4 regions of the Thalassospira marina genome follow, and region 2 is predicted to be linked to each of the others. Evidence: predicted binding sites of a transcription regulator. Region 2 holds the regulator's gene; each other region holds the start of a gene.

Region 1 (5,118 bases), 1.6 Mb from region 2:
ATTATCGACGACCCTGGTTCGTTGGCGGGCAAAATCAGTTCGCCCAGCCCGCAGCGCGGACCAGACCCCAGCAGGCGAATATCATTGCCAATTTTCATCAGCGATGCAGCCAGAACATTCATTACACCCGACATTTCAACGCAGGCATCATGGGCGGCCAGCGCCTCGAACTTGTTCGCGGCGGTATCGAATTGCAGGCCGGTCAGGCTGCTGATTTCACGGGCAAACTGTTCGTCGAAGCCTTCGGGGGCATTCAAACCGGTGCCAAGGGCCGTGCCGCCCTGTGCCAGTTTGGTCAGGCGTTTCAGGCCATCTTCGATGCGATCAAGGCCAAGTTCGATTTGCGCGGCATAACCCGAAAACTCCTGACCCAATGTCAGAGGCACGGCATCCTGCATATGGGTGCGGCCAATTTTGACGATTTTATCAAAGGCGCGGCTTTTGGTTTCAAGGGTTTCGCGCAAATGGCGCAGGGCGGGCTTTAAACGTTCCTCGATCTCGACCACGGCGGCGATATGCATGGCAGTCGGGAAACTGTCATTCGAGGATTGACCGCGATTGACATGGTCATTGGGATGGACCGGCTCACGCTGGCCCAGCGGTGCCCCCAGATATTCACAGGCACGATTGGCGATGACTTCATTGGCATTCATGTTGGTTTGCGTGCCACTCCCGGTTTGCCAAACCACCAGCGGGAAATGATCGGACAGTTTACCGTCGGCCACTTCGCGGGCGGCCGCCTGAATAACATCGGCAATTTTCGGTTCCAGATTGCCGAGTGCCCGGTTGGCACGGGCGGCTGCCAGCTTTTGCAGGCCAAAGGCACGGATCAGGGCTTCGGGCATTTTTTCGCCGCCAATGCGGAAATTCTCGCTCGACCGCTGGGTCTGTGCGCCCCAGTAACGGTCCGAAGGCACCTGAATTTCACCCATGGTGTCTTTTTCGGTACGGGTGCTGGCTTGTTTGGTCACGATAAAACTCCTCCGTGTCAGAAGATACTGACCGGGGCGGGAACCCGGCGGCATTGGTTTGTTGCCCTGCAATATGGGTCGCAGTCATGCCAAGCGCAAAGCACCCGGCACGAAAAAATACAAACAATGCAAATATCTGGCACCGGGCGGAGCCGCGCAAAGAAAAACAGCAAACAGACAGAAAAAGCCAAACCGCACGGCAAAACCGGCAGCCAAATGGCAGGTCTGGAAAGGAAAGAAGGCGAATAGAGAGAATGGAGAATGGAGAATGGAGAATGGAGAATGGAGAATGGAGAATGGAGAATGGAGAATGGAGAGTGGAGAGTGGAGAGTGGAGAGTGGAGAGTGGAGAGAGATGAAGGGAGAGCTAGAAGAACGGGAGGATCAAGGATTAACCGGCAGCCTGCATTTCGGGGATATCAGCGGTTTCGTCAGCCACGATCAGGTTGATACCGGCTTTGGCAAGCACATCGCGCAAGGCATCGGGCGGGGTGCGGTCGGTGATGACACCGGCAAGGTCATTAAACGGGCCGATGCTTTCAAGATAACGGCGTTCAAATTTGGTGTGATCCACCAAAAGCCAGGTTTCATCGGAACGTTCCATCATCGCCCGTTTCACGGCAACGGCCTTGCGGTTCACATCACTATAACCAATCGATGACAGGCCAGACGCCCCGATAAAGGCCCGGTTGGCATAAAAACGGCGTAGGAAATCGACCGTGTCATGCCCGTAAACCGCATTTTCACGCGGATCAAACTGGCCGGGACACATAATGACATCATCAATCAGGGCCTGTTCGCCCATGCCATGTACCACAGCGTAACAATTGGTCAGGATCGTGCGTTTCTGCCCATTTGCACTGCCCGCAATATCGGCAATACCGGCTAGATAGGGCGCGATCTGGGTAACGGTTGAACCCGCATCAATCATGATGACTTCGCCGGGTTGCACCATTTTGCCTGCCAGCGCACCAATGCGGTCAATACCGGCAACCGCACCTAACTGACGTTGGGCCAGATCGGGCTGATGGCCCATCGGCCGCGCCGAAGCGCCACCAAATTCGCGCATCAGCAGCCCTGCCTGCCCCAATGCATCAAGATCACGGCGGATTGTTTCAGTTGCCACATCGAATCGCTCGGCCAATGTGGCAACTCTCACATGTGGGTGAATTTGCAATTCCTGCAAAATGCGGTGTTGCCGCTCTTTTTTTCCGATACGCAAATGCCATTCCTCCGGGAAAGGGGCCTGATAACGCGGGTTTTCAGGGATATTAGCATTTGTCTCTGTAACGGTTTGTTACAGTTTTATGTTGCTTTCCAAACTTTTTGACGCTCTATAATGTTGATAAAAACAACAATAAAACCAACAAAACAACTTTTAAAATCGCGCTTTTGCAGCGTTACAGGGAAGAAAGGCTCCACAGAAATGTTTTCGTATGCGAAAAAAACCAACAGTTTGAAGATGACCACATTGCTGGCTGCGGTTGGCATGATGGGCTTTATGGCTGCCCCCACCAGCGCATCCGCCGCCGAGGATTGCGTCGCGCGTGGCGACCTTGATGCCATGTATTGCGACATGGATGGCGACCTGGTAGCAGATGCGCCAGCAGCCGATAAAACCGTCGATCCCGACACCCTTGTTTTTGCCTATACCCCGGTCGAAGACCCGGCGGTTTATGCCGATATCTGGGAACCGTTCCTGGAACATCTGGAAAAAGTAACCGGCAAGGATGTGCAGTTTTTTGCCGTTCAGTCGAATTCGGCCGAAGTTGAAGCCATGCGTAGCGGCCGTTTGCATGTTGCAGGCTTTTCCACCGGGCCGACGCCCTTTGCCGTTAATCTGGCCGGTGCAGTTCCGTTTGCGCTGATGGGCGGCGATGATGGCCGGTTTGGCTATACCCTGCAGCTTTATACCCGCGTTGATAGCGGCATCAACACGCTGGCCGATCTGAAAGGCAAGCGCGTTGCCCATACATCGCCAACGTCAAATTCGGGCAATCTGGCACCACGCGCGCTGCTTCCGGCCCAGGGCATTGTCCCGGAAAAGGATTATGAAGTTGTCTATTCCGGCTCGCACGACCAGTCGATCCTGGGTGTAGTTGCCGGTGACTATGACGCCGCCCCGGTCGCATCCGAAGTGGTTGAACGCATGGTCCAGCGCGACCTTTATGATCCGAACGACGTAAAGATCATTTACGAAAGCAAACCCTTCCCGACCACATCGTTCAACTATGCCTATAACCTGAAGCCCGAACTGATCGAAAAGATCAAGGAAGCCTTCTTTACCTTTGACATGAAGGGCACGGCACTGGGCGAAGAATTCAAGGGCGTCTCGAAATTCGTACCGGTCACCTACAAGGAAGACTGGGACGTCATTCGCGAAATCCAGGCCGCAAACGGTGTCAAATACACCCCTGACAACCTGAAATAACGCCAGTCTTTCAATTTGCCTGTCGTTACCGGGGCCAGCCTGCATGGCCGGGCCCCGGCCAGGTATCTGTCACAGGGGAAACGCAATGTTGCGTATCAAGGAACTTGTTAAACGCTATGGCGACGAAAAGGCAGTGTTGAAGAACCTGAACCTTGAAGTCCCCGGCGAAAGCGTTGTTTCGATCATTGGTGCATCGGGCGCGGGCAAAAGCACGCTTCTACGCTGCATCAACAAACTGGTGGAACCGTCATCAGGCTCGATCGAGTTGAACGGCACCGAACTGACCAAACTGGAAGGCAAGGCACTGCGCCTGGCTCGTCGCCGTATTGGCATGGTATTTCAGGGCTTTAACCTGATTGACCGTTTAACGGTTATGGAAAATGTGCAATCGGGCCGGTTGGGATATTTGCCAACCTGGCGCGCAATGACGCGCCGCTACCCGCAGGAAGATATTGATCGCGCCTTTCATTTGATGGAACGGGTGGGCATTGCCCATTATGCCAATAAACGCGCAGATGAGCTTTCGGGCGGGGAACGCCAGCGTGTGGGCGTGGTGCGCGCCCTGATGCAGGAACCCGAAATCCTGCTGGCCGACGAACCCACCGCATCGCTGGACCCGAAAACATCCAAACAGATTATGGAACTGCTGCGTGCCCTGGCATCCGAGCTGCATTTGCCGGTTCTGATCAACATTCACAATGTTAATGAGGCCCGCGAATATACCCAGCGCATTGTTGGCATGCGGTTTGGCCGCATCATTTTTGATGGCAAACCGGGCGATCTGAACCAGGACGCAATGGATGAAATTTATGCCGGTGTCCCGGCCGAAGAACGCGATGGCGCCCAAAGCAGCACCCATTTGCGCGAGGTTGCGGCACGATGAACACCACCGCTCAAACCCGGACGGGGTATAGCTGGAAGAAACCTGCCTTCATAGCCAATCCAGCCTTGCGCTGGGCGCTGATTATCGGCGTTCTGGCCTATGTATGGTGGGCACTTTCCAGCCTGCCCTTTGACTGGGACCGCATCCAGCAGGGTATTCCGCGTGCGATGCGTATTTTCAAGGGTGCCTTCCCACCCAGCTTTACCCGTGGCGGGCTGCTGTTTGACGGCTTTATGGAAAGCATCAAGATCGCAATTGTTTCGACATTGCTGGGTCTTGCCCTGTCTGTTCCCATTGCCTTTGCCTCCGCCCGCAACCTTGCGCCGCGCTGGTTATACATAATTGGCCGTGGCGCGATCATTGTCGCGCGCAGTTTCCACCCGGTGATTGTTGCCATCATTTTCGTCAAGGCCGTTGGCTTTGGCCCGCTGGCAGGCATTTTGACCTTAACGGTCTATTCCATCGGTTTTGTTGCCAAAATGCTGGCCGAACGGATCGAGGAAATCGAATGGGGCCAGGTTGAAGCCATCCGGTCCGCCGGGGGCGGTACGCTTGTCACCCTGCTTTACGCCGTTATTCCGCAAATCATGCCCCGCCAGATCGGCCTTTCGATCTATCAGCTTGATAGCAACCTGCGCGCATCGGCGATTGTCGGCATTGTGGGTGCAGGCGGCATTGGGTCAACTCTGCTGAATGCGTTTGGCCGGTATGATTATGATTTTGCGCTGGCCATCACGCTTTGCATCATTGGCGTTATTCTGGTGAGCGAAGCAATTAGCGGACGGATCCGGAGGAACCTATGGTAGCCACCACACAAAAAACCGGCCCCGACG
Region 2 (5,118 bases):
GGGCTATATCAGTGCCGAAACCAGCGAAGCCAGCCGCCGTCTTGATGACGACCAGATCGGCTGGTTCCAGTCGCTGACCGATAGTGGCGCGATTGAAAAACGTTTCCATACCCGCTTCTTCACCAATGGTGACTCCCGCGAACCGGAACTTGCCGGTATCTGGGGGGCGGCCGTGGGGTCGTTCTATACGCTGATCGTTACGCTGGTTCTGTCCTTCCCGATTGGTGTGGCTGCGGCCATCTACCTTGAGGAATTCGCCCCGAAAAACCGCCTGACCCAGGTTATTGAAGTCAATATCAACAATCTGGCGGCTGTTCCGTCCATCGTGTTTGGTCTGCTGGGGCTGGAGCTTTACCTCAATGTAATGCATCTGCCGCGTTCGGCCCCGGTTGTCGGTGGTCTGACCCTGGCCCTGATGACATTGCCGACCATCATCATTGCCGCACGCGCGGCGATCAAGGCTGTACCGCCGTCCATTCGTCAGGCTGCTTTGGGCCTTGGGGCATCGCCGGTGCAAACGGTCAGCCATCATGTGCTGCCGCTGGCAATGCCGGGCATCCTGACCGGGACCATCATTGGTATGGCCCAGGCACTGGGTGAAACGGCACCGCTGCTGATGATCGGCATGGTGGCCTTTATTGTTGATATTCCGGGCAGTGCGATGGATGCGGCAACGGTTCTTCCGGTGCAGATCTATCTGTGGGCAGACAGCCCCGAACGCGCCTTTGTTGAAAAAACCTCTGCGGCGATCATGGTATTGCTGGCTTTCCTGATCCTGATGAACGGGTTGGCCGTGTTCCTGCGCAAGAAATTTGAACGGAAGTGGTAAAATGGCTGTTGTAACTGCTGACGCAATGACAAACGCACCGCACACGCGCGGCAAGTCCAAAATGGCGGCCCGCGAACTGAACCTGTTCTACGGTGATGCCCAGGCGCTTTATAATGTCGATCTTGATGTTGTCGAACGCGAAGTCACCGCCCTGATCGGCCCGTCGGGCTGTGGTAAATCCACGTTCCTGCGTTGCCTGAACCGCATGAACGACACCATCGATGGCGTGACCATCAATGGCAAGGTCACCCTTGATGACCGCGATATTTACGATAAATCGATCGACGTTGTGCAGCTTCGCGCCCGTATCGGCATGGTGTTCCAGAAACCGAACCCCTTCCCGAAATCGATTTTTGATAACGTGGCCTATGGCCCGCGTATTCATGGTCTGGTCAATTCCCGCGACGAACTTGACGAAATCGTCATGACCTCGCTGGAAAAAGCCGGCCTGCTTAAAGAAGTTAAAGACCGTCTTTCCTCACCGGCAACCGGTCTTTCCGGCGGTCAGCAGCAGCGCCTTTGCATTGCGCGTGCGGTTGCTGTCAGCCCTGAAGTCATTTTGATGGATGAACCCTGTTCCGCGCTTGACCCGATCGCGACCGCCAAGGTCGAAGAACTGATCGACGAGCTGCGTTCGAACTACACAATTGTCATCGTCACTCACTCCATGCAGCAGGCCGCGCGTGTGTCGCAGCGCACGGCTTTTTTCCACCTGGGTAAACTGGTGGAAGTCGGCGAAACGGACCAAATCTTTACCAACCCGCGAGACGAACGGACCAAGGGTTACATCACTGGTCGCTTCGGCTAAGCCGGGCAGGAGGTAATTCGATGAGAAAAGAAGAAAGCCATATTGTCAGTTCATTCGATGATGAACTGACCCGGTTGAACAATATCATTTCCCAGATGGGCGGCCTGGCCGAAAGCCAGCTGATTTCGGCGATCCGCGCGATTTCCAAGCGTGATTCCGAACTGGCTGAACAGGTCATTGTTTCCGACCTGCGCATCGACAAACTTGAACAGGAAGTTCAGGATTTCGCCGTTCGCGTTCTGGCACTGCGCCAGCCGATGGCCGATGACCTGCGCCAGGTTGTGACCGCGCTCAAGCTGTCAAACGATCTTGAACGTATTGGCGACCTTGCTAAAAACATCGCCAAACGTGCCCAGGTTCTAAACCAGATCCCGCCGATCCGCCCGGTTCAGGTCATTCCGAACATGGCCCGTCTGGCACAGGAAATCATCAAGGACGTTCTGGACGCCTATATCGAAAACGATGCTGAAAAAGCACAGCGCGTTTGGGCCCGCGACCAGGAAGTCGACGATATGTACAATTCGCTGTTCCGCGAATTGCTGACCTACATGATGGAAGACCCGCGCAATATTACCGCATCGACCCATCTTTTGTTCATTGCCAAAAACATTGAACGCATCGGTGACCATGCCACCAACATTGCCGAAACGATCTATTACCGCATCAAGGGTGAAGATCTGCCGGTTGATGGCCGTCCCAAAAATGATGCTGCCAATTTCGCTGTGATTGAACCCAACGAGGCAGGGGAATAACAGGATGGATCCTACGGTTCTTATTGTCGAGGATGAAGCCGCCATCGTCACGATGCTGCGCTACAACCTCGAACGGGAAGGCATGAATGTTGTCGAAGCCGGTGACGGGGACGAAGCCCTGAAAATCATGGCTGAAACCCATGTTGATCTGGTCCTTCTGGACTGGATGCTGCCGGTCATGTCCGGGATCGAAGTATGCCGTCAGATCCGCCGTAAACCTGAAAGCCGCGATTTGCCGGTGATCATGGTGACCGCGCGTGGTGAAGAAGGCGACCGTATTCGCGGCCTCGATACCGGGGCCGACGATTACGTGACCAAACCCTTTGCCATTGGCGAATTGCTGGCCCGTATCCGTGCGCTTTTGCGCCGCTCCGGCCCGGCGCAACCACAGGGGCAGTTGATCTATTCCGATATCGAAATGGATCTGGCTGCGCATCGCGTCAATCGCAGCGGTAAACCCATCCATCTCGGGCCGACGGAATTTCGTCTTCTGCGTTATTTCCTGGAGCATCCGGGCCGGGTTTTCTCGCGCGAACAGTTACTTAACGCTGTTTGGGGGCCGAATATCTATGTCGAAACCCGCACGGTGGATGTGCATATCCGTCGTCTGCGCAAAGCCCTGAACGATGTCAAAGGCACCAAGGACGTTATCCGCACCGTTCGCGCGGCCGGTTATGCCCTGGATGATGACGCGGCTGCCTGATCGGCCTTTTTATTTATCGTAATTGTGACAGAATTTCGCAATTTACACTGAAAATACAAGGCCCTGTCACATTGGCAGGGCCTTGTTTTATTTCTGCTGGCAAGTTGATATTCAGCGCCGCGATGTATGTTGTCAGGCAAATGACACTGGCTGCTGTTCATGGGCCTTGGTTCTCGGCCCAGCATCTACGCTTTGTTACCGGCCCCGGTGCCTTTGGTGCCCACAGGGGCCGTTTTCGTTGCGGAGGCGGATGAATGTCCTGACGACCGCGGGGCCAGTTCATTCATCAGCAGCATGTCCGCCCGGCGGAATTTGGCAATTTCAGCATCAATTTCATCCTGCGGTACATCACAGGCTGACAGCACATGGTCCGACAGGCGCAAACCCGTTTCCAGCACTTCGGGGATGGCAGCATTGGCACCGCTGCGCGACAGGGCACCAATATGGGAAATATCCTGTGCGCGGGCGAAAATCTTCAGATGTGGGTAATGCTGGCGCAGCAATGCCACGGTTTTTTCGGTTTCATGCGGCGAACCCATGGCAACGGCGGCAACATGGGCCTGTTCTGTGTGGGCTGCCCGGAAACTTTCCGGCCTGGAACCATCGGCGAAATAAACCGGCAATCCTTCGGCCCGGCCGCGAGCCACCTGTTGGGCGTCGGATTCCAGAACGATAAAGGGAATGTTGCGGGTTCTTAACAACCGTGCCAGCACCCGGCCAACACGCCCGCAGCCGATAATCAGCACATGGTGTTCCACACCTTCGGTATGGGCTTCAATATCGCCAAGCTGGTCGGTTTCACGCGGATGCAGGATATCTTCCAGCTTTTTGCCCAGGCTGATCAGGCTGGGTGTTACGGCCATGGAAATGGCAACAATCGGCACCAGAATGGCGGCAAGTTCGGGGGTAATGGCACCGTTTTGGGCGGCCAGTGTAAACATCACAAAGGCAAATTCGCCGCCACCGGCCAGCCCCATCGCAATGCGGATCGAAACCGCCCGGTCAAACCGGGTTGCCAGCGACAGCACAAACAGGATCGCCGCCTTTATCAATAGAAGGGCAACCACGCCCATAACCACCGTAATCGCGTGGTGGTACACCACCCCGATATCGACCGACATGCCCACCGACATAAAAAACAGCGACAGAAACACCCCACGAAACGGGGCAATGTCTGCTTCGATCTGGTGGCGAAATTCGGTTTCGGCCAACATCACACCGGCAATAAACGCACCCAGCGCCATGGAAAGCCCGGCCATTTCCGTAAGCGTACTGGCCGCCAGCACGGCAAACAGGGTGCCAATGGCAAACAGTTCGGGGTTATGCAGGGCGGCAATGGCGCGAAACATCGGGCGCAATAAATATCGCCCGGCCAGCAATAACACCGCAACCGCCCCAACTCCGGCCAGGATGCTGACCCAGGGGCTGGTGGTGCTGGTGGTGTTGCCTGCGGCCTGCACCATAATCAGGAACGGGCCAACCGCCACGTCCTGCAACAGCAAAACCGCAAGGGCTGCGCGGCCAAACCGGGTGTGAAGCTGGCGTTCATCGGAAAGCTGTTTGAGGATAATCGCGGTCGATGACAAAGCCAGCGCGCCGGCAATCACCAGCGCACTTGGCAGTGGCAGATCAATCGTCATCAGCGCGACAAAACCGATGCCCAGCGTGACAATAATTTGCAAAACACCAAGGGCGGCAAATTTACCGCCAATCACGCGCAACCGTTCACGCGACAGTTCCAGCCCGATCATGAAAAGCAGGAAAACAACGCCCAGTTCGGCAACGGTGGAAATGTCCCTGTTGCTGGGAATAAGCCCCAGCCCGAACGGCCCGATCACCAGCCCGCCAATCAAAAAACCAATGATGGAATTGGCACGCAGGCGCTGGGCAATAGGCACTGCAATCACCGCAGCACTTAAAATCAGGAACAGCTCGAACAGCACATTGCTATGGGGCATGAATAATTATCCAGGGGCGTTGAATTTCAGGCCAGTCACCAAACGTTCCCGGTTATTCTTACCATAGC
Region 3 (5,118 bases), 2.1 Mb from region 2:
GGTGGCACAGGCCACCATCATCGGTCCATTGCCTGCATTGTTGCAGTTGCTGGAAGGCACGTCCGATGGCGATGCCCTGTTTTTTTCCCGCACCCTGAAAATTGAAGGCCGTACCGATATTGTCGTTGCCCTGCGCAATGCGCTGGATGGTGAAACGATTGATATTCGTCGCGCCGTTATTGAAAGTTTCGGCATGCTGGGCCCGGTTGCCCGCCGTGCCCTGGCCGTTGCTGAACGCGGCTATCATCGCCTGGACCGCGACATGGCGCGGTTTACCCATGCCTTTGCTGGGCCGACTGACAAAAAACAAGCAGGGCTTCAGGACCGGGTCGAGGATATATCCCTGCGCCTTGCCAGCGCCGAATCCCAGATACGCCGCCGCCAACCCGCCCGTATGCGTGCCGCGCCTTTAAATAGTGCGACAGATGCGGACGTGGATGCTGCCGGTGCAGGAGTCACTACCGCACCGGGGTTTAGCGCGGCGGATTATGCCAATTCCACCAAAGACGATTTTTCAATGCCGGCGATGGACCAGAACAATCACCTTAACCAGGGCGGAGCAGTTTAATGGAACTTGTATGTCCGGCGGGTACACCTGCCAGTTTGCGCGCCGCCGTCGAAGCGGGAGCGGATGTGGTTTATTGCGGCTTTCGCGATGAAACCAATGCCCGTAATTTCCCCGGCCTGAATTTTTCGCGCGAAGAACTGGCCGCCGAAACCGAATTTGCCCATTCCCGCGGAACGCATGTTTACCTGGCCTGCAATACCTATCCCACGGCAGGTAACGAATCGTTGTGGCACAAGGCGGTGGATGATGCCGTTGCCATTGGTGTGGATGCGGTCATTCTTGCCGATATCGGCCTGCTTCGCTATGCGCGTGACCGCCACCCCGATGCGCGACTGCATCTTTCGGTGCAGGCATCGGCATCGAATGTCGAGGCGATCCGTTTTTATCACCGTGAATTTGGTGTGCGTCGCGTGGTGTTGCCGCGTGTTTTATCGCTTGATGAAATTGCCAGCCTGAACCGGCAAATCGGCGTTGAAACCGAAGTTTTCGCTTTTGGTGGCATGTGCGTGATGGCCGAGGGGCGCTGTTCGCTATCCTCCTATGCCACGGGTGAAAGCCCCAATATGAACGGGGTATGTTCGCCCGCCCACCATGTGCATTACGAAGAACGCGGCGATGCCACCATTTCCCGGCTGGGGGATTTCACCATCAATGTTTATGGGGCATCGGAAACGGTGGGTTATCCCACCCTGTGCAAGGGCCGGTTTCGCGCCATGGGCAAGGCGGGCTACCTGTTTGAAGAACCCACCAGCCTGGATGTTACCAGCATGTTGCCCGAACTGGCCGCAGCCGGTGTAACCGCGCTTAAAATTGAAGGTCGCCAGCGCGGCAAGGCCTATATCGCGCAGGTCGTGGGCAGCTTCCGCCGCGCGCTTGACCAGATCGCGGCAGGCCAAGCCACCAGCGAAAGCAAGCTTTCACACATGACCGAAGGCCAAAGCAACACCACCGGCGCCTATCGAAGGACCTGGCAATGAGCATCGAAATTTCCCCGTTAAAACCCGCAATGCCAGCCCCCGCGCGGCTGGTGATGGGCCCGGTTCTGTTTCACTGGCAGCCCGATTATCTGCGCGATTTTTACGCCCGCATCGCCGATGAAGCCGATATTGATGTTGTGCATGTGGGTGAAGTTGTTTGCGCCAAACGCATGCCGTTTTTTGACCGCGAATGGCCCGGCGTTATTGAAAGGCTTCAGCGCGCAGGCAAACAGGTTGTTTATTCATCCCTGGCACTTGTCATGGGGGATCGGGAAGTTGGCATGATTCGCGATCTGGTCGAACTGCCCGATATCCTGATCGAGGCCAACGACCTGTCAACAATTGGTGTTCTGGGCGGGCGGCCCCATATGGTTGGGCCATATGTGAATATCTATAACGAAGGCACGCTGCGTTACATGATCGAACGGGGTGCCACCCGCATTGCCCTGCCGTGGGAGCTGCCCGAGCCCTCGATTGCCAGCTTGTGTGCCGCCGGGCGCGATGCCGAAATGGAAATGCAGGTTTTTGGCCGTGTGCCGCTGGCTATTTCGGCCCGGTGTTATTCCGCGCGTGCCAATGGCCTGCATAAGGATGGTTGCCGGTATGTCTGCGGCAATATGCCCGACGGCATGGATGTTGATACCCTTGATGGCGCGCCATTCCTTGCGGTGAATGGCCTGCAAACGCTTTCTGGCAGCTATCTGGAGCTTTCAGCAGAAATGGCTGATCTGCGTGAAATGGGCGTCAGCCTGTTCCGCCTGTCGCCGCATCGGTGCGACATGGTGGCGATTGTCACCCTCTATCGCCGGTTGTTGACTGGTGGAATTTCCCCGGATGAAGCCCGTGCCGAAATCCTGGCCGTGGCGGGGGATATCAACCTTGCAAATGGATTCCTGCATGCCATTCCCGGCGCCGATCTTTACCGGATTCCGGGGCAGTTCCAGTCGGAATAATCCGGTTTTGGTCCCGAAATGTGACAAACAGATTTGTTTCGGACCTTAAAATTCGCGAAAATACAAGAAGCCCAAGCCTGTCATTGTGATCTGTTTCACAGTGACAGGCTTTTCTTTTGGTTTCAGTTTTGGCGTTTCAGCCTGTCGGGCAAGTTGCTGTTTTTATGAATTTTTCGCAGAAATGTTAGCCTGTGCTTTGTTTTTGTTATCGAATTAATTTTGAACCATAGGTTCTGGTGTTTCACGGACTGGTTCCCTCATGTGTGAACGATTTCACAAAACTGTAGGAAAAAATCGAAAAATCCGGGTGTAGGTTCTGCGCCATCGCAACGGCAGACAGCAAGCCGGGGCGAAAATTCATTCCAGAAGTTTGGTTTCGGCATCCGGCCGACAGTCAAATCTTCCTGATTTTTTGATTTTGCCGTTACGGTGATTGGGAGAACTACATGCTGACGACGTTTAAGAAGAGCATCCTGGGTGGTGCTGCTCTTTTGATGGCTGCCGGTGTATTTGCTTCGGCACAGGCTACCGAAATTTCTGGTGCCGGTGCGACCTTCCCCTATCCGGTTTATGCAAAATGGGCCGAAGCCTATGAAGCAAAAACCGGTGTCAAGATGAACTACCAGTCGATCGGCTCGGGCGGCGGCATCAAGCAGATCAAAGCCAGCACCGTTGACTTTGGCGCATCTGACGCACCGCTGACCAAAGAAGAGCTCGATGAAGCAGGTCTGGTTCAGTGGCCGATGATCATGGGCGGCGTTGTTCCTGTTGTTAACATCAAAGGGATCAAAGGCGGCGACGTTAAGCTTTCCGGTCAGGTTCTTGCCGACATCTATCTTGGCAAAATCACCAAATGGGACGACAAGGCAATTGCCGATCTGAACCCGGATCTGAAACTGCCGTCAGAAGCCATTTCGGTTGTTGAACGTTCGGATGGTTCAGGTACCACCTTCAACTTCACCAACTACCTCGCTGCCGTCAGCCCGGAATGGAAAGACAGCATCGGAGTTAACAAATCGGTTCAGTGGCCGGTCGGCGTTGGTGGCAAGGGCAACGAAGGTGTTGCTTCCTACACCAAACAGATCGACGGTTCGATCGGTTATGTTGAATATGCCTACGCTCTGCAGAATGACCTGGCCTATACCCAGATGCAGAACAAAGACGGCGAATTCGTTTCCCCGACTGCCGGTTCCTTTGCCGCAGCAGCTGCAAATGCCGATTGGGCAAATGCACCGGGTTACTACCTGATCCTCGGCAACCAGCCGGGTGCGAAAAGCTGGCCGATCACGGCTGCTTCCTTCATCCTGGTTCACAAATCCCAGGACAATGCCGAAACCGCCAAAGAAGTTCTGAAATTCTTTGACTGGTCCTTCAAGAATGGCAGCGACATTGCCGACAAGCTTGACTATGTCGCCATGCCGGAAAACGTCGTCGACATGGTTGAAAAGACCTGGACCGCCGACGTCAAGGGCAGCGATGGCAAGAAGATCTGGTAAGTTTGCTGCATAACTTACCTGACCAACCCGCCGCCGAACGATCTCGGCGGCGGGCTTTGGTGTTTTAAAGGTCGTTATATTTTTCCCTAAAAAACAGGTTTATTGCGGTGTCCGTAAAACAGTTCAGACCGGCATTTGATCGTGGTTTTCATAACCTGACATTCGGGCTGGCAATGTTCGTTCTGGTCCTGCTGGTGGCCATTCTTGCTTTTCTGGTGGTGGGCAGTATTCCGGTGCTCAAAAACCAGGGGCTGGGCTTTTTCATCAGCGCCGAATGGAACCCTGTCACGGATGTTTATGGCGCGCTTCCCGCCATCATCCAGACCCTGATCACAGCTGTTATAGCGCTTCTGATCGGTGTTCCCGTCAGCTTTGGCATTGCCATTTTCCTGACCGAACTTGCCCCAGCCTGGATTGCCCGCCCGGTGGGTGTGGCGATTGAAATGCTCGCTGCCATTCCCAGTATCATTTACGGCATGTGGGGCCTGTTTGTTTTCGCCCCGACATTTGGCACCGTCATCCAGCGCTGGGTTATGGCCAATCTGGCACCGCTTCCGGTGATCGGGCCGCTTTTTGCCAGCCCGCCGATGGGCATTGGCATTTTTACCGCCAGCATCATTCTGGCGATCATGATTGTGCCGTTCATCACCGCCATGATGCGCGACGTTTTCACCACTGTTCCCGCCGTTCTCAAGGAATCAGCCTATGGGCTGGGCTGCACCCGCTGGGAAGTGGTCTATCGCATCGTTCTGCCCTATTGCCGGGCAGGGACCGTTGGCGCGGTGATGCTGGGTCTTGGCCGTGCGCTTGGTGAAACCATGGCTGTTACCTTTGTTATTGGTAATTCGCACCGTTTGACGGCGTCCATCATGGGGCCGGGTGCCACCATTTCATCATCGATTGCCAATGAATTTGTCGAGGCCGATTCCAAGCTGCACACATCGGCACTGGTAACACTGGGTCTTACCCTGTTTGTCATCACCTTCATCGTGCTGGCAGTTGCGCGGCTGTTTTTGCTGCGCCTGAAAAAGCAGGCAGGCCACTAGGCCGGGAAAGGGAAAGGACATAAAATGTCAGTTCAAGCACCGGTCAAGCAAACGACCGAACGTCAGGTTTCCACACCC
Region 4 (5,118 bases), 2.2 Mb from region 2:
TTTATAACCAGCCCGACAGCCCCGAAACCCGCACCACCAGCACCGCACTTTTTGAACGCTTTTTGGGCTGGCAGGCCGAAACACCGCGCAAAAACTTCCAGATCGGCATTTTTGATGCCAAAAGTGACGAAATCCTGGGCTGCATTGGCCTGCGCCAGCAAGATATGCCCGCCCATGTCGCAGTTATGGGGCTGGAACTGGCCCCGGCCTGCTGGGGGCGTTATCGACTGGCGCTAGATGCCATCAATCTGATGCTGGATTACGGGTTTAACCAACTGGGCCTTGGCACCATTACTGGCTCCACCGGCAATGGCAATCGTCGCATCACCCATCTTGCCACCTGGTTTGGCGCCACGCTGACGCAAAGCCGCCCCGGCCCGGACTGGATGACCCAAAAGGGCTGGCACGAAGTTGACTGGTCGCTAACCCGCGAAACCTGGCTTGCCAAAAATAATTTTAAATAAAACACATACCCACACTTTGTTCACAAAACAAACGTGCACCATGAGAATTATCGAACAGATACCTTCTTCAACTCGGAAAACTCCGCATCTGATGAAATTTTCTCCACAACAAAGTCAACCCACGAATCATTATATGTATAATCACCATGAGATCTGTGAAAAATACAAAAATCCTTATTAGTTAGCCCACACTCCTTAGATCCAGATGTAGGTCGCACCTTATAACGCCGCCATGCTTGGGTATGATTATAAGATGTAAACTCCCGCCCCGACTTCTCTTTTATCATTTTGGCAGCTTGTGAAGGTTTATGAGGATATTGATCGTCAGCGATCACTCGTTTTTCTAAAACGCTATGGATTTTTTTACCTTCTTCTGAGCCAGGTTGAATAAACTCAAAATAAGCCTTACTTTTTGAGGCATGATCGAGTGTATAAACAACACGGAACCTATAACTCAAATCACGCCTTTCATCTTCACTCAATCGGTTATGCAGATCAGCGTTCAAGGTTTCAATATGTTCAGGCACATCGAACTTCTGAATCTCAATAGCTTGAGTAAAATCCAACCTCGAAAACTGCAAAGCGATTGAAAGCTCGTTTTGAAGAGATAGTCTTTCACCAAACAGCTCACAAATCGATTTATCAAAATTCAAGCAATTCGCTTGGAAAAGAGAAAAAAATTGCCTATCTGCATGCCGCAAAATCTTATGCTCGACATTATGTCGGATATCAATCATATCCCTGATATTGTTAGCCACGCCCCGTGACAAAGGAAAATCTCGACGTTTTATCATTTGAGACAAGAGCAGAGTCCGACCATCCTTGCCTTCTATTTTTCCAATTTTCCGCTCAAAATATTCATGAAGCAAATATGTCCACGCTATGTTGGACTGAACGGCAAATTGTTCTGTCTTAAATTTTAAAGTAGGGCTATTGAAACTTTGAACAGCTAAAATCATTGCTTCTCGAGAACGAATTAATCTCTCATCGTCGTAGAAATTTAGCCCCGTCACTGGATCATAAGATTTTTTCTTAACAATAAAGAACTCAACGTCATCATCACTAGCAGGAACAATTTCTTGATTCTTCTTGACTTCGGTTATCCGGGCACTATTGATGGTGGCAACTCTTTCCCGATTCAACAAATACTGAATATCTTGATTTCGCCACCCACGCGAAAGCAATGCCTTTACAATTGGCTTCTCTTCAGCTGTTAACGTGCCCTCTTTGTTTTTTTTTGCCATTCACGCCCCCCAAAAATTCCGACCACAAGCGCAGACTATTACTCAATAGAGTACATTACTATGAAACATATCCCATGAAATAAAACTCAAAATTTAATAAAACTACAAGCTTCTTTGTTAAAGAACCTCGTCTACAAACAATTACCTGTTAAATGCTTACATTCTCATTCACTGCATCACGAACCAGCCCGCGCATCCAGGCGATGGCGGGGTCGTCCTGCATTTCACGGCGCCAGACCAGCGAAACCGGATAGTGCCCCAAATCCAGTGGTGGCGGGCATATCTGCAAACCGCTGATCCGTGCCAGCGTCATTGCCGCATGGGTCGGGATTGTTGAAACCGCCGCCACGCCGCGCAAAAACGATGGTACGGCGGCAAATTGCGTCAGCCCGGTCTGGATATTGCGACTGCGACCCAGTGGGCGCAGTTTTTCATCCACGATGCCTTCCCGCCCGGAATAGGAAATCAGGATATGGGGCAGTGCCAGATAATCATCCAGCGACAAGGGCAGATCACAGCCACATGCCTGCGCATCAAAAAGGCAGGCATAGCCCGATTGCGACACCTGTTCGGCCATCAGCCAGGAGCGTTCCGGCGGGCGGGCAATAACGGCCAGATCAAGCTCGCCGGTATCGAGCATTTTTTCCACGGTATGGCGGTTACTTTGATGGAAGGATACCGAAACATTCGGCGCATCGCGCAATAACCGCTTTGATACGGCGGGGCCTACTGCCAACTGAAAATCATCCGACATACCCAACGAAAAATGATGCACGGCTGCGGCAGGGTCAAAATCCTGCCCGCTGGCAAAAGCACCCCGAATAAGCAGTGCGCCCTGTTCAATGCTTTTTGCCATTTCAATGGCGCGCGGGGTCGGCTGCATGGCCCCGCGTGTACGCACAAATAACGGGTCACCTGCCGCCTCGCGCAAACGTGCCAATGCAGCACTGATCGCCGACTGGCTCAGCGATAGACGGTCCGCCGCACGCGAAACACTTCGTTCCTGCCAGATCGCCATAAAGGCAATGGCCAGGTTAAAATCAAAACGCGCAATATCATTTAGATTAATAGTTTGAACCATAAACACCAATTTGACTGATAAAATTTCCCCCGTCAAGATGACCGGCATCCACAAACCCCGTCCCGCAACCAGCAGGTTTTCCATGTCGCAACCGTCTTCAAAAACCCATTCTTCATCGCAACATCGTGTTGCCGTCATTCAGGCCGGGACATCGCTTTTCGATACGCCACGCACGCTGGAACGCATGTCGGCCCTGTGCGAGGAAGCCCGGCAAAACAGTGTCGAACTGGCCGTTTTCCCCGAAGCCTATGTGGGCGGATACCCCAAAGGCCTGGATTTTGGCGCGCGTGTTGGCACGCGAAGCGAAGCGGGCCGTGACGATTATTTGCGTTACTGGAAATCCGCCATCGAAATTCCCGGCCTGGAATGCCGCACGATTGGCAGCTTTGCCGCCAAAATGAAGGCCCATCTTGTCACCGGTGTTATTGAACGCGACAAAGGCTCACTTTACTGCGCGGTTCTGTTTTTCGGCCCGGATGGCAGCCTTTTGGGCAAACGCCGCAAATTGATGCCCACCGCCAGCGAAAGGCTGGTATGGGGTCAGGGCGATGGGTCCACCCTGCCGGTTTTCAAAACCGACATTGGCAATATCGGCGCTGCCATTTGCTGGGAAAACTACCTGCCGCCATTGCGCCAGACCTATTATAACAAGGGCATCAATATCTGGTGTGCGCCCACTGTTGATGAACGGGAAATCTGGCAAACATCCATGCGTCATATCGCCTATGAAGGCCGCACCTTTGTACTTAGCGCCTGCCAATATATGACCCGGGCTGACGCCCCCGAAGATTACGACTGCATCCAGGGCAACGATCCGCAAACCGCCCTGATCCGGGGTGGTTCCGTGATCATCGACCCGATGGGCACCCGCCTGACCGAACCGGTTTATGACCGCGAAGCCGTTATCTGGGCCGATATCGATACCGACCAGTGCATTCGTGGCCGCTATGATCTGGATGTTGCCGGCCATTATGCACGGCCCGATGTGTTTTCGCTGCGCGTTAATGAAACGGCATTTCCATCGCAATCGCCGCTATCTGTGGTGGAACCCGTCGCACCGGAAAATACGGACTGTGCCGACGCCTGAACCGGTTAAAGCTGGTTAAAACCGCCGCACAATAAAAAATCCCGCAAGGTGCAAACCCTGCGGGATTTTTTGTCATGAAGGCGGGTCGTGCGGATTATTCAGGAAGTTTGAATACCGGCAGGACCGAACCCTGATACTTGGTTTCGATGAATTTACGGATCGATTCATCGTGATAGGATTCAACAAGCGTCTTGACCCACGGTGCGTCTTTGTCCTGGGTGCGGGTAACAATCACGTTGGCATACGGGCTGTTATTGCCTTCAATCGCGATTGAATCCTTAATCGGGTTCAGGCCGGCTTCCAGCGCGTAGTTGGTGTTAATCGCCGATGCATCCAGATCGGTCAGCGAACGCGGAAGCTGTGCGGCATCAAGTTCGACAAATTTGATGTGTTTCGGGTTTTCAATCACGTCAAGCGGGCTGACCGAAAGACCGGCTGCCGGATCAACCTTGATCAGACCCTGGGACTGCAGCACCAGAAGCGCGCGACCACCATTGGTCGGGTCGTTGGGAATACCAACTTCCGCGCCGTCTTTCAGTTCGCTCAGATCCTTGATCTTGTCGGAATAAATGCCCATCGGGGTCAGGATGTTATAACCAACCACCGAAAGATGATAACCGCGATCCTTGATCTGGTTATCCAGATAGGGTTTGTGCTGGAAGCTGTTGGCCTGAAGGTCGCCATCATCAAGCGCCTGGTTCGGAATCACGTAATCCGAAAAGCTGATGATTTCGATATCAAGGCCCTTTTTGGCCGCAACCTTGGCGACCTGTTCCATGACTTCTTCGTGCGCACCCGGGGTGACGCCAACTTTGATTTTTTCATTCGCCAGTGCCTGCCCGGTCAGGGCAGCGGTCAGAACGGCAGCAGCCGTCAGTTTAAGCAGAAACCGCATGGTAAAACTCCTTGTTTACTGTGGTGTTTTGCGGGAATTCAAAAAGATAAAACGAAAAAAGCGATCAGATATTGCGTTTGTCGGCCTTGCGCGCCAGCCAGTCACCCAGGCTTTGCACCAGTTGCACCACCACAATCAGGGTGACGACAACGGCTGCCATCACATCGGGGCGAAAACGCTGATAGCCATAACGAATGCCAAGATCGCCAAGCCCACCGGCCCCGACTGCCCCCACCATCGCGGAATAACCAATCAGGGTTACCGCTGTGAGCGTCAGGCCATGAATGATGCCGGGCAGTGCTTCGGGCAGCAGCACCTTGGTCACCACCTGAAACGGGCGTGCGCCC

The links. The regulator PhoB, encoded in region 2, activates phosphate uptake and scavenging genes when phosphate is short. The targets are predictions, from matches to a motif close to TNTCATAAAACTGTCA.
Region 1: a site for PhoB is predicted at 2,269-2,284, ahead of phnD (phosphate/phosphite/phosphonate ABC transporter substrate-binding protein). Genes of this name have one in related genera too.
Region 3: a site for PhoB is predicted at 2,770-2,785, ahead of pstS (phosphate ABC transporter substrate-binding protein PstS). Genes of this name have one in related genera too.
Region 4: a site for PhoB is predicted at 1,801-1,816, ahead of CSC3H3_RS06200 (DUF3644 domain-containing protein). Genes of this name have one in related genera too.

What each region holds. Positions count from the first base shown of each region.
Region 1 covers NZ_CP024199.1:805,700-810,817, reverse strand. The annotation lists gene fumC (class II fumarate hydratase) at 1-971, opposite strand, end outside; gene CSC3H3_RS03585 (DeoR/GlpR family DNA-binding transcription regulator) at 1,363-2,193, opposite strand; gene phnD (phosphate/phosphite/phosphonate ABC transporter substrate-binding protein) at 2,434-3,402, shown strand; gene phnC (phosphonate ABC transporter ATP-binding protein) at 3,488-4,285, shown strand; gene phnE (phosphonate ABC transporter, permease protein PhnE) at 4,282-5,091, shown strand; gene phnE (phosphonate ABC transporter, permease protein PhnE) at 5,085-5,118, shown strand, end outside.
Region 2 covers NZ_CP024199.1:3,712,041-3,717,158, reverse strand. The annotation lists gene pstA (phosphate ABC transporter permease PstA) at 1-829, shown strand, start outside; gene pstB (phosphate ABC transporter ATP-binding protein PstB) at 831-1,637, shown strand; gene phoU (phosphate signaling complex protein PhoU) at 1,658-2,389, shown strand; gene phoB (phosphate regulon transcriptional regulator PhoB) at 2,394-3,092, shown strand; gene CSC3H3_RS16945 (cation:proton antiporter domain-containing protein) at 3,278-5,050, opposite strand.
Region 3 covers NZ_CP024199.1:1,260,468-1,265,585, forward strand. The annotation lists gene ubiT (ubiquinone anaerobic biosynthesis accessory factor UbiT) at 1-568, shown strand, start outside; gene ubiU (ubiquinone anaerobic biosynthesis protein UbiU) at 568-1,545, shown strand; gene ubiV (ubiquinone anaerobic biosynthesis protein UbiV) at 1,542-2,498, shown strand; gene pstS (phosphate ABC transporter substrate-binding protein PstS) at 2,945-3,994, shown strand; gene pstC (phosphate ABC transporter permease subunit PstC) at 4,102-5,040, shown strand; gene pstA (phosphate ABC transporter permease PstA) at 5,065-5,118, shown strand, end outside.
Region 4 covers NZ_CP024199.1:1,368,315-1,373,432, reverse strand. The annotation lists gene CSC3H3_RS06205 (GNAT family N-acetyltransferase) at 1-464, shown strand, start outside; gene CSC3H3_RS06200 (DUF3644 domain-containing protein) at 512-1,708, opposite strand; gene CSC3H3_RS06195 (LysR family transcriptional regulator) at 1,857-2,789, opposite strand; gene CSC3H3_RS06190 (carbon-nitrogen hydrolase family protein) at 2,872-3,876, shown strand; gene CSC3H3_RS06185 (MetQ/NlpA family ABC transporter substrate-binding protein) at 3,971-4,771, opposite strand; gene CSC3H3_RS06180 (methionine ABC transporter permease) at 4,836-5,118, opposite strand, start outside.